DNA from 3 places in the Planococcus sp. SE5232 genome. Region 3 is predicted to be linked to each of the others. Evidence: riboswitches for the same ligand, from Rfam matches in the RefSeq annotation. Region 3 holds a riboswitch; each other region holds the start of a gene.
What was found. A riboswitch is a leader RNA that binds a small molecule or an ion and turns the genes downstream of it on or off. The one in region 3 is predicted to bind lysine.
Positions count from the first base shown of each region.

Region 1: it holds a riboswitch for lysine, as region 3 does, so the genes downstream of both, dapA (4-hydroxy-tetrahydrodipicolinate synthase) here and ACRC6Q_RS11040 (aspartate kinase) in region 3, are expected to answer to the same signal.
Region 2: it holds a riboswitch for lysine, as region 3 does, so the genes downstream of both, ACRC6Q_RS16875 (Na+/H+ antiporter NhaC family protein) here and ACRC6Q_RS11040 (aspartate kinase) in region 3, are expected to answer to the same signal.

Region 1 covers NZ_JBOGCP010000001.1:436,716-440,982, forward strand. The annotation lists gene ACRC6Q_RS02050 (STAS domain-containing protein) at 1-664, shown strand, start outside; gene dapA (4-hydroxy-tetrahydrodipicolinate synthase) at 712-1,602, opposite strand; lysine riboswitch at 1,732-1,910, opposite strand; gene ACRC6Q_RS02060 (SAM-dependent methyltransferase) at 2,016-2,627, shown strand; gene ypfJ (KPN_02809 family neutral zinc metallopeptidase) at 2,687-3,532, shown strand; gene ACRC6Q_RS02070 (TraB/GumN family protein) at 3,665-4,267, shown strand, end outside.
Region 2 covers NZ_JBOGCP010000005.1:194,636-198,902, forward strand. The annotation lists gene ACRC6Q_RS16865 (sulfite exporter TauE/SafE family protein) at 1-797, shown strand, start outside; gene ACRC6Q_RS16870 (bifunctional metallophosphatase/5'-nucleotidase) at 810-2,153, shown strand; lysine riboswitch at 2,225-2,406, shown strand; gene ACRC6Q_RS16875 (Na+/H+ antiporter NhaC family protein) at 2,514-4,088, shown strand.
Region 3 covers NZ_JBOGCP010000002.1:446,221-450,487, reverse strand. The annotation lists gene uvrC (excinuclease ABC subunit UvrC) at 1-1,400, shown strand, start outside; lysine riboswitch at 1,438-1,612, shown strand; gene ACRC6Q_RS11040 (aspartate kinase) at 1,736-2,962, shown strand; gene ACRC6Q_RS11035 (succinate dehydrogenase cytochrome b558 subunit) at 3,373-3,987, shown strand; gene sdhA (succinate dehydrogenase flavoprotein subunit) at 4,033-4,267, shown strand, end outside.

The DNA of each region.
Region 1 (4,267 bases), on a different contig from region 3:
GTCGATCAGCAATAGTTGTGATGTACAAAAAGTCTACGCGGATATTCAAGAATGGGGAGAAAAGACAGGGAACTTTTTTCTTGAAACGGGAAGGTCGCTTGAAGAAGCGCTCGCAGAAACATCACTTTACCGCAAACATATCGGAACAATCATTAAAACGGAAGCGGTTCGAAAAGACATGGAACTTCAGCTTCTTTTTAATGTCATGGAATTTTTCCATTCTCTACTGGATCATGCAGCTTATTCGTATACCCAAGCCTACACGGCCTCTTATCAGCGGAAATTGAAATTGGCAAGAAAAGAATTTCTCGAACTTTCCGCACCGGTCGTCCCTGTCAGTGACCAGATCGCGATTTTACCGTTAGTGGGAAGCATTGAAATTGACCGGGCGCGCTATATACTGGAACAGACTTTGCTTGCCGCAAATGAACTGAAAATCAAAGTGCTGATTGTGGACCTCTCGGGAGTGGTGAGAGTGGATTCGATGGTAGCCGAGCAGATCATCAAAATCATCCGATCGCTGAAGCTTGTCGGGGTACGCTCGGTTCTGACCGGCATCCGTCCGGAAATTGCCCGGACACTCACGGAAATCGGAGTCGATTTGAAGGACTTGGAGATCGGCGGCAGTTTGAAGCGCGTGCTTCATCAGATGAAAATTAATTGACCCTAAAAAAACGCTGAAGCCTTTAGGCTCCAGCGTTTTTTTAGTAGTCAGTTAGTTACAGCTTCAGAATGCAGGTCAGGCAATGACTTGCGTAAAGTGACAGTTTCTTCTTCGGTCAATGGAATCATCGGCAAGCGTACACCGCCAACATCCACCCCCTTCATGTTAAGTGCCGCTTTGACCGGAGATGGATTAGGTGCAGCGAACAATGCTTTCATCGTCGGCACCAGTCTGCGGTGGATAGCAGCAGCAGTGCTCACATCGCCTGTTTTGAAGCTGGTGATCATGTCCTGCATATCGTTGCCGATGATATGCGCGGAAACTGAGACGATGCCAGTACCGCCAATTGACAGCAGCGGCAAGGTCAGGCTGTCGTCGCCGCTGTATACAGAAAATGTAGCCGGTGTTTTTTCGATGATCTCTGCAGCAGCGTCCAAGTCTCCACTCGCTTCTTTGACAGAAACGATATTGTCGATCTTGGACAGGCGAATGATCGTTTCTGGAGACATATTGACCACACTGCGCCCTGGGATGTTGTACAGCATGACCGGCAGGCTTGTAGACTGGGCGATCGCTTGGAAATGCTGGAACATGCCTTCCTGTGAAGGCTTGTTATAATAAGGCGTGACCAGCATGATCCCATCAACGCCTGTTTCTTCAGCCTGTTTCGTCAAGGAGATGGAAGCTCGTGTATTGTTGGAACCGGTTCCTGCAATTACCGGAATCCGTCCGGCGACTGTGTTGACGGTAAACTCAAATAACTCCACTTTTTCCTCTGTCGATAAAGTTGGGGATTCCCCTGTTGTTCCTGCGACGACAAGGCCGTCTGAACCGTTTGCGATCAAATGCTCTATCAGTTTTTGTGTTGCCGGAAAATCGATTTCTCCATGTTGGTCGAACGGCGTCACCATTGCTGTAATTACTTGGCCGAAATTCATAATGAACACACCCTTTTCTAATTTTTGTCGAAACTTAGAGGTGAGGGGCCAGTCAGGAATAAACAAAAAAAGCAGCAACGAGGGGGTCCCGTTGCTGCAGTAGAAACAATGTTTAACATTCGTTCCTGTGCATCAGATAGCCCTCCATATAGTTTCCTATATGACAGTCCTGCATTTATTGAATGCAGACCCAGCGCACGGAAAAATGAGATTTCCGCCACTTCGGCAAATCCCCCTTTCGGCAAACGTCAATGGATCTCATCATCCTCGTTTTGCGTACTGATGGTTTTTGCGCCTCTATCCTACTCCATAAAAGCTGGAGCAAGAAATATTTAATTAGCTGTACTATAACAAATTTTCTTGTCAATTGCAAGACGAAAAACGTAAAATCTTATGAAAAAGGAGGGGTTCGGATGAACGAACAGCTACATGACCGCCGGCTGAATATTGCCACTGCAGGAAATCAGCAGGGTTTCACGGATTCCCTGCACCATAACCGATATGAACCAACTCCTTATGAGCTTCTGGACAGGCTGTTCGATAAGTACAGCTTGTCTTCTGGAGACCGGCTGGTGGATGTTGGGTCTGGAAAAGGGCGGCTGAATTTTTATGCCCATCATCTATTTGGTGTGGAAAGTGCGGGCATTGAGATGAATCCGGAATTCTACGCCGAAGCTTTGGAAAACAAAAAGAACTATGCAAAAAAACATAAAAGCGCTGAGCAGAGCATTGCCTTCTATAATTGCCTGGCACAGGATTATCCAATCGATGCGCGGGACAATAAATTTTATTTCTTCAATCCATTCTCAGTGCAGGTATTCATCAGTTTTATTAATAAGGTTTTGCGCTCTGTCGAAACAAATCCGCGGATGGTGGAACTGTTTTTGTTTTTTCCTCCACAGGAATACAGTGATTTCCTGGAAAACAGTACGGCCTTTGAGTTAGTGGCGGAAATTCAGCTGCTCGGTTTCCATAAAGAGCCACGCGAACGTTTTTTAATATACCGGCTGCCACATATGGATTAGAAGACAAGCGATAATGGGTATGCTTTAACTAAAAACAAATTTGAAGCGGGGGACCCTATATGGAATGGAAAGGCAGAAAAGCCAGCAGAAATGTTGAAGACCGAAGAGGGAAAGGCGGCGCCATGGTTGCAGGAGGAGGCATCGGCGGCATCTTGATTGTCCTGCTGGTGGCGTTTTTGGGCGGCGACCCGGGCGTTATCCTGGATCAATTAGGCGGATCGGCCGGAACAACTTCAAACGAGCCGTATGTAGCGACGCAGGAAGAAGAGGAGTTGGTTGAATTCGTATCGGTCGTTTTGGCCGATACCGAAGAGGTTTGGACAGAAGTATTTGCAGAAGAAGGCATGGAGTACGTTGAACCGACCCTTGTTCTGTATACCGGAAGCGTCGAGTCAGCCTGCGGAACGGCAGGTGCCGCCGTCGGTCCGTTCTATTGTCCCGGCGACTACAAGCTATACATCGATTTGAGCTTCTACAATGAATTGCAGAATCAGTTTCAGGCCCCCGGTGATTTTGCCATGGCTTATGTAGTGGCGCATGAAGTAGGGCACCATGTCCAAAATCTGCTTGGCGTCATGGAAGAAGTGCAGCCTCTCCGCAACCAGTTAAGTGAAGAAGAATACAATAAAATACAGGTTCGCCTGGAGCTGCAGGCGGATTATCTATCCGGTGTCTGGGCACATCACGCCCAGGGAATGGGTTATTTAGAGGAAGGCGATCTGGAGGAAGCGTTGACAGCGGCAAGCGCGGTAGGGGATGACACAATCCAACAGCGCTCCCGTGGCTACGTAGTCCCGGAAAGTTTTACCCATGGCAGTTCCGAGCAACGTCAGCGCTGGTTCTATAAAGGCTTTCAGGCGGGAAATCTCAAAGAAGGCGATACCTTCAATGCAACTGACTTGTGATTCCGAAGCGCTTTTTGGCAGAAATCCAAGGGTGCGGCATTGATATTTTCGCTGTAGTGATTCATTATAAAGAATAGACAGTCTTTTCATCTATAATTGAAAAGAAATTCAGTTCTATAAAGGAAGTACAACATGACGCAAGATAATATTACACGCATAGAATACGGCGATAAAGAATTGATCTTGATCGGTACGGCACACGTTTCCAAGCTCAGTGCGGAACAGGTGAAAGAGGTCATTGAAGCTGAGCAGCCCGATTCAGTGTGCATCGAATTGGATGCACAGCGCTATGAATCGGTCACACAAGGCAGTAAGTGGAAAGAAACGGACATTTTTAAAGTCATCAAAGACAAGAAAGCCAGTCTTTTGCTGATGAACCTGGCGATTTCCTCGTTTCAGAATCGGCTGGCAGATCAGTTCGGCATCAAGCCTGGCCAGGAAATGATCCAAGGAATTGCGTCAGCCAAAGAAACAGGCGCGGAATTGGTGCTGGCTGACCGCAATATTCAGGTCACGTTTTCACGCATCTGGGGAAATATCGGCTTTATGGGGAAAGCACAGCTCTTGACTTCGGTCTTCTTCAGCATTTTCAGCAAAGAGACGATTTCGGAAGAGGATCTGGAAAAGATGAAGTCCCAGGATACGTTGAATGCTGTCATGGATGATTTCACCCAGTCCTTCCCTAAATTGAAAGAACCGCTGATCGATGAACGGGATCAGTACTTGGCACAGAAA
Region 2 (4,267 bases), on a different contig from region 3:
TGATTTCCGGCATCGTTGGCGCTTTGATAGGTCTTGGTGGAGGCGTTATACTGGTACCGGCTTTACTGTTTCTGGGCACCAGCTTTGCATTTTTTCCAGAGCTTTCACCTCAGAAAATTGTCGGCTTGTCCGTCATCATGATGATTTTTACTGGCCTTTCTTCTACATTAGCTTATATGAAAGTCCGGACGGTCGATTATAAAAGTGGACTTATTTTCTTTGCAGGCAGTGCACCGGGCACAGTGATTGGTGCTTTCGTCAATAAAAACCTGGATTTGCCTTCATTTAATCTGTATTTTGGTATTCTTTTAGTATTGCTGTCCCTGCTCTTGCTTATGCGTGATCGCCTCAAGGCTGTTCACTGGTTTGTTGACAATGGGCGTAAGACAACATTCACCGATAAACAAAATGAACAGTTCATTTACGGTTATCCCATCTGGTTTGCCTTGCTGCTGACCTTTTTTGTGGGATTCGCTTCAGGATTGTTCGGGATCGGCGGCGGATCGATTATTGTACCTGCCATGATTCTCTTGTTTCTCTTTCCGCCGCACGTGGCGATCGGCACTTCCATGTTTATGGTCTTTTTATCAGCCATTGTCAATTCTGCAACGCATATTTCACTGGGGCATGTGCCGTGGGTCTATACGCTTGCCGTTGTTCCCGGCGCGTATATCGGTGCAAAAATAGGGGCCAAATTAAACAAACGCCTCAATTCGGAAATGCTGGTGACGATTTTGCGCCTGGTATTGCTGGTACTGGGATTGCGATCGATTTACGAAGGAATATTCAGTTCTTAAAGAGGTGTTTTCATGAGCGAAACTATTCATATTTACCATACGAATGATCTGCATAGCCATTTTACAAATTGGCCGCGCATCAAGTCTTTTTTAGCTGAGCGGAAAAGGTGGCACGAAGAAGAAGGGGACGTCTGCCTGATTTTGGATATCGGAGACCATGTCGACCGATCGCATCCTTATACGGAAGGCACATCTGGGAAAGGCAATGTGCTGCTATTGAACGAAGCGGAATATGATGCCGTTACGATCGGCAATAATGAAGGCATCACGCTGTCTAAAGAAGAACTGAACGACTTGTATGTCCAGGCTGATTTTGAAGTGGTGGTATCGAATCTATTCGATTTTCAAGGCAACCGGCCGGATTGGGCAAAGCCTTCCCATATTATTCGTACGATGAATGGAACACGCATCGGACTGGTCGGGGCGACTGCAGAGTTTACTCCATTCTACCGCAAATTGGGCTGGCAGATAACAGACGCTAAAGAGTCGATCATCCAGGCAGTGAAAGAGATTGAAGGACAGGCTGATCTGATTATCTGTCTTTCGCACCTTGGCATCAAAGAAGATGAATTGTTGGCAGAGCTTTGTCCACAGATCAACATCATCCTGGGAGCCCATACGCACCACGTTTTCCATGAAGGAAAATGGCTGGGAGATACACTGCTAGGGGCTGCAGGGAAATTCGGCTTTTATATTGGCCAGATTACTGTAGATGAGAAGTTCGGTAAATCCTCAGCGCAGCTGATTGAGACTTCCGGATTGCGTGAAGTGGAAAAAGGCTTCGATGATTATTTGGTAGAGCAAGGGAAAAACCAGATGGATGAGCTGGTTTTTCAAAGTACAAAAATTTTGAAAGCTGAGTGGTTTAAGGATTCCGAACTTGGCGCTTTATTCGGAAAAGCGCTGATCGAGTTTGCCGGAGCGGATTGTGCTTTGTTCAATGCAGGGATCTTTATGGAAGACATGCCGGAAGGCGCCCTGACACGCTACGATTTCCACAAAATGCTGCCGCATCCTATCAACCCCTGCCTTGTCGAGTTAAGTGGAGCGGAATTGAAAGAGATTTACCTGCAATCCCTGAATTCGGAATGGCCGCAGCTCGAATTGAAAGGAATGGGTTTCCGGGGTGTAGTATTCGGCAAAATGATTCATATGAATATGGAGATCATCGACCACCGATTTTACATCAATGGACAAGTGGCGGTGCACGATCAAATTTATCGCTTGATCACGTTGGACATGCTGACGTTCGGCTATTTCTTCCCAAGCTTGAAAAGAGCTGCGAAAACGTATTTCATGCCCGAGTTTCTGAGGGATGTCTTCAGTCAGTATTTTCATAGCAAAGCCTTGAAGTAGAGAGAATGTTCAGAGTATATCCGCATTTGATTTTGTTTTAATTTTGAGCTATGCTAACAAAGAACTATATATTGGTGGGTAGAGGCTGCAGAACTGATCAGTAGGATGCGCGAGTTTGACCGCGTGGAACGCATCTGAAAGGGAGTTTTGCCGAAATTCATTTTCCGAGGTCTAAGGAAATGGATTGGGGTCATTCTGAACAAGAATGTCACTGTCATTTAAGCGCAAGCTAAAATGGAGAGCTACAGGGTTGTTTGATGTTTACCGCACAGACGAATTGTAGAAGGCTGACTTATCCAACTGGAGAGGTCGGCCTTTTTTTTCTCATTTTTCACCCATCAAAAACAAGGAGGAAGATTCATGGAGAATACGATTTTTTCGATTTTGCCGCCGATCATCGCCATCGTAATGGTGTTGCTGACTCGCCGCGTATTGTTGTCGCTCGGTACGGGGATTGTTGCAGCAGCGGTGATTCTGACATGGTTTGCGCCAATTGCAGCCTTGCAGGAGCTTGTCACATCATTCGCGATCATTTTTTGGGACGGAGGCTTTAACGCCTACAATGTCTTTATCATTCTTTTTCTGTTATTGCTGGGCATCATTACAGCATTCGTCAGCCTGTCGGGAGGAAGCCATGCTTTTGCTGAATGGGCTTCGACACGCATTAAGTCCCGCAGAGGAGCAAAAGTTCTGACAGTGGTTTTGGGCATGGTCATCTTCATCGATGACTATTTCAATGCACTCGCAGTCGGGCAAGTAGCGCGTCCGATTACGGACCGTTACAAAGTATCACGTGCGAAACTTGCATACTTCATCGATTCGACTGCTGCACCGGTCTGCGTGGTTTCTCCAGTATCAAGCTGGGGTGCTGCCATCATCGGCATCATTGCAACCATCTTAGCCGGCCAGACCTTCGTGGAATATTCCGCGCTGGAAGCTTTTCTTTGGATGGCACCGATGAACTTCTATGTTGTCGCTTCATTGGCCATCGTCTTCTTTGTCGCCATACGTGATGTCGATTTTGGAGAGATGAAGAAACACGAAGTGTTGGCAATTACCAAAGGGCAGCTTTTTGATCCTGAAAAAACGATCCCCGGTGAAATGAAAGAAGATTTCCCGTCGCATAATCATGGTCATATGAGAGACTTATTGCTTCCGATCCTGTTGTTGATTGTCGGGACTGTAGGTGCGATGGTTTGGACTGGCTATCAGAATGCCGGACAAGTGTTCGATATCTGGCTGATTTTCGAAAATACCGATGTACCTGCTTCTTTATTGGCCGGAGGGATATTAGGGGCACTGACTTCGATTATTCTTTATGCGATGCAAATCAAGAGCAATAAAAAAGCTAATGCCGGTTGGATCGGCAAAGGCATTTGGGCAGGCATCAAATCAATGATGGGCGCGGTGCTGATTTTGATATTTGCCTGGTCGCTGACTTCTTTGATCGGATCGCTCGAAACGGGTACGTATTTGGCTGGTGTGGTTTCTGAAGGTAACGTTCCTACAGCCATTCTGCCTGTGCTATTATTTGTCTTAGCTGGTGTTATGGCGTTCTCTACAGGAACATCATGGGGATCATTCGGTATCCTTTTACCGATTGCCGGAACCATCATGATCGAAGCCGAACCATCATTGCTGTTGCCGGCATTATCAGCTGTTCTAGCCGGTGCTGTCTTTGGAGATCATTGTTCACCGATTTCCGATACGACGATCCTTTCATCAACTGGAGCCGGGAGCAATCATATGGATCACGTGTTGACACAGATCCCTTATGCTTTAACGGCTGCTGGGATTGCTTCCATAGGGTATATAGTCATAGGTTTCACGGGTTCCTTGCTGATTTCTTTAGGTGTGGTCTTAGTGGTACTCGCAGTGCTGTTCCTCGTCTGGTCACAACGGACAACTATTATTGAAAAACAACAAAATGCATAAAGAAAACAAGGCAGAGAAGCTAATTCTCTGCTTTTTTACTTTCGTCGCAATAGTTTTTTTGAAATATATCGCGAATTCATCTTTACTTTGAGGGTGCCGCTCGGTATACTATTTTTAGATTAACTAATAATCTGAAAACATTCAAAATTCCTATTTTTATGTAAATAAAATGGGAAAAA
Region 3 (4,267 bases):
CTTACGCGGCAGCGGAGACGAAAAAGCTGTTGGATCGTCTGTATCCATTGCGGAAATGCCATACCATGCCGGATCGGGTTTGTTTGTACTATCATTTAGGGCAATGTTTGGCTCCTTGCGTCAAGCCTGTCGAAAAGGAAACCTATCAGGAAATGATCGACGGCATCACCAGATTCCTGAACGGCGGATTCCGGGAAGTGAAGCAGCAATTGGTCGAGAAGATGTCCGAAGCTTCAGAGAACCTGGAATTTGAGCGTGCCAAGGAATACCGCGACCAAATTTCCATGATTGAAACCGTGATGGAAAAACAGAAGATGGCGATGAACGATTTCACCAATCGCGACGTCTTTGCCTATGCAGTCGATAAGGGCTGGATGTGCGTACAAGTCTTTTTTGTGCGTCAAGGCAAACTGATTGAACGCGACGTTTCGCTGTTTCCGCTCTATCGGGATCCAGAAGAAGAATTTTTGACGTTTCTGGGCCAATTTTATGAAAAGGCCAACCATGTCAAGCCGAGTGAAATTCTGTTGCCGGAAGCGGATGATCCGGAGATGTTGAAAGAATGGCTTGGAGTCCGGGTACTGGTTCCCCAGCGCGGCAAGAAAAAAGATTTGGTGGCGCTGGCTAAGAAAAATGCCGAAATTGCCATCAAAGAGAAATTCCAGCTGCTCGAGCGCCAGGAAGAACGGACAATCGGTGCCTGCGTAGACCTGGGAGAAGCAATGAACATCGAAACGCCATTACGCATCGAAGCATTCGACAACTCCCACATTCAAGGAGCCGATGCGGTATCTGCGATGATTACGTTCATCGACGGCAAGCCTTCCAAAAAGGATTACCGGAAATACAAAACACGCAATGCTTCCAAGCCCGATGATTATGCAGCAATGCGCGAAGTTATCCGCCGCCGCTATTCACGAGTCCTGAAAGACGGTCTGCCTTTGCCGGATCTGATCGTCATCGATGGAGGAAAAGGCCAGATGGAGTCGGCGCGCGAAATCCTGGAGGACGAACTCGGTTTATCGATACCGATTGCAGGACTGGCGAAAGATGCAAAGCATCAAACTTCCCAATTGCTGTATGGGTCACCTGCTGAAGTTGTGCCGCTCAAGCGGACCAGTGAAGCTTTCTATCTGATGCAGCGGATTCAAGATGAGGTCCACCGTTTTGTCATCACTTTCCACCGTCAGCTGCGCGGCAAGAATTCGATCCAGTCGGCGCTCGACGGTCTTGAAGGAGTCGGACCGAAACGCAAACAACAGCTGCTGAAGCATTTTGGATCTGTCAAGAAACTCAAAGAAGCCTCTGTCGAAGAAATCAAAGAGGCCGGAATGCCGGAAGCTCTGGCGTTGTCCATCAGTCAGCATTTTGGGGAAGACACATTGCCAAGCGAATCTTAACGTGTTATCGTAATAGAATAATTGAATCACTTGGAAAAGTGATGATAGAGGCGCGAACGTCAATAGTAAGCATTCGGAGATTTGCAGAATCTGAGATGAATGGTGAAAGGGGCGGTCGCCGAAGTGTGCGTGTTACTGCTGTTGCGCATGCTGGTTCTGCATTTAAGAAATGCAGAGCTGTCAGAGTCAATCTCTGGAGGGCTATCTCACATGGACGTTTTTCGTACATGATGAAAGAGGTAGTTTGCCGTGGTTGCGGTGAACTGCCTTTTTTTGTGGCCGGCTTTGCTGCCGGTCATAGTGAGGGCCACATACTAAATGTGGGAGTGGATGAAATGGAAACAATCGTCATGAAATTTGGAGGGACGTCTGTCGCAACTCCGGAAAAGATCATCGGAGTGGCTGAACGGGCCATCCGTGAAAAAGAAAAAGGCAAACGGGTTGTCATTGTCGTTTCGGCTATGGGCAAGACGACCGATACGCTGCTCGGGCTGGCCGGGGAAATTTCTTCTGAACCGCCAAAGCGGGAAATGGACATGCTGCTGGCCACTGGTGAGCAGATCACCATTTCGCTCTTGGCGATGGCCTTCAAAAAGCTGGGTCATGAAGCCTTATCTTTTACCGGTTGGCAGGCGGGAATCGAAACAGAATCCGTGCCCCGCAATGCACGCATTGAACAAATCCATACAGAGCGTCTTGAACGTGTATTGGAAAATGGCTATTTTTGTGTGGTGGCCGGTTTTCAAGGAGTCGATAAAATCGGCAATATCACCACGCTCGGCCGAGGTGGATCTGATACGACGGCTGTTGCACTGGCCGCAGCTTTAAAAGCGGAGAAATGCGAAATTTATACAGATGTCAACGGTGTCTATACATCGGATCCGCGGTTTGTCACAGGTGCACGCAAGCTGGAACAGATTTCCTATGACGAAATGCTGGAGCTCGCCAATTTGGGGGCAGGGGTCCTGCATCCACGCGCCGTCGAGTTCGCAAAAAACAATCATGTACCATTATCCGTCAGAGCAAGTTATTCAAATGAGCCTGGCACAATCATACAAGAGGTGATCACTGTGGAGAAAAACTTAATCGTCAGAGGTGTTGCATTTGAACCCGGAATCGCGCGTGTGACCGTCACTTATAAAAAACCATTCAACGGTTCCCTAGCCAATATATTTACAAAACTTGCTGAAAATCAGATTGATGTGGACATCATCGTCCAAAGCATCAGTGATGAATTTCCGCCATCGGTTTCATTTTCCATCTCTCAGGAAAGCCTGGAAGAAACGCGCCGTGTCCTCACAGACGCAAAAGATGAAATCGGCTTCCTGTCGCTGAACGTCGAGGTCGGTTTGTCGAAAGTGTCGATTGTGGGATCGGGAATGGTATCCAATCCGGGCGTAGCTGCACGGATGTTCGATATTTTAAGAAGCCAGGAGATTCCAGTGAAAATGGTCAGCACCTCCGAAATCAAAATTTCAGTAGTGGTGCCGGAATCAGATATGAGAAAATCGGCGAATGCTTTACATGATGCCTATGGTCTGTCTGAAGTCCAGTCTTCTTAATGCACAGCTCTTCAAGTAAAAAGGCAACATCCGCCAAATAATAATAGTAAGTGATAAAATTCACAATTTGTTCAAATTCTCAATAGCAATAGTGCAATAATGCTGTTATCACTACAATACGATGAATTAGGGTCAAAAAGCGATTCTCAATTAGAGAATCGCTTTTTGTCAGAATTCTATTAAAACGGTTACATTCCAAGCTGTTTTATTGCAGATAGGGCGTAATTCATCAATAAAATACTTAGTAACTATCTGTTCAAAAGAGTTTCGGTGCCTTGACGCTCCTAAAGGGGGAGAGTACAATAAATATGTCATATTAATGTATCATGATGGTGTGCGGCTTCAGGTGCTTTCGTAATATATCGTTAGCTTTGAAAGTTGCCAATCAATGTTTTGAGGGGGGTAAAATTTTGGATAACAATCGTGAATTTTTAATGCGCAGGCTGCACTCATTGTTGGGGATCATTCCTATCGGTTTATTCTTAACGCAGCACTTAATCGTCAACCATTTTGCTACACAAGGGGTAGAGGCATTCAATAATGCATCTCACTTCATGGCAAATCTTCCATTCGTTATTTTCCTGGAGATATTTGTCATTTATTTACCGCTCATGTATCACGCATTCTACGGTCTATACATAGCGTTTACTTCGAAGAACAATCCTGGGCATTATAGCTATATGCGCAACATTTTGTTTGTCGCACAACGTTATACAGGGGTCTTCCTGGTAGTCTTCATCGCTTGGCACGTCTTTGAAACAAGATTCCAAGTCGCGATCGGAGCAGCAGCAGAAGCTGATTTCAATATGATGGAAAACATTTTAAGCAATCCATTCATGTTGGCCTTCTACATCGTCGGTGTGTTGGCAGCAGTTTTCCATTTCTCGAACGGAATTTGGTCATTCCTTGTTACATGGGGAATTACACAGTCCGAAGCATCACAGCGAAACGCAACTTATTTCACGCTTCTAGTATTTATTGTATTATCGATCATTGGTATCAGAGCATTGTTTGCATTCGTTTAAGAATGTTTCAATCATTGGTGAACTAAAAGAGGAGTGAATACTAACATGGCGAAGGGCAAAATTTCTATCGTCGGTGGTGGCCTTGCCGGCTTGATGGCAGCAATTAAAGTTGCAGAGGCAGGTTCTCCCGTCGATTTATTTTCAATCGTTCCCGTTAAACGGTCCCACTCAGTATGTGCACAAGGCGGGATCAACGGAGCGGTCAATACAAAAGGTGAAGGGGATTCCCCGGATATTCACTTTGATGATACTGTTTACGGAGGCGACTTCCTTGCGAATC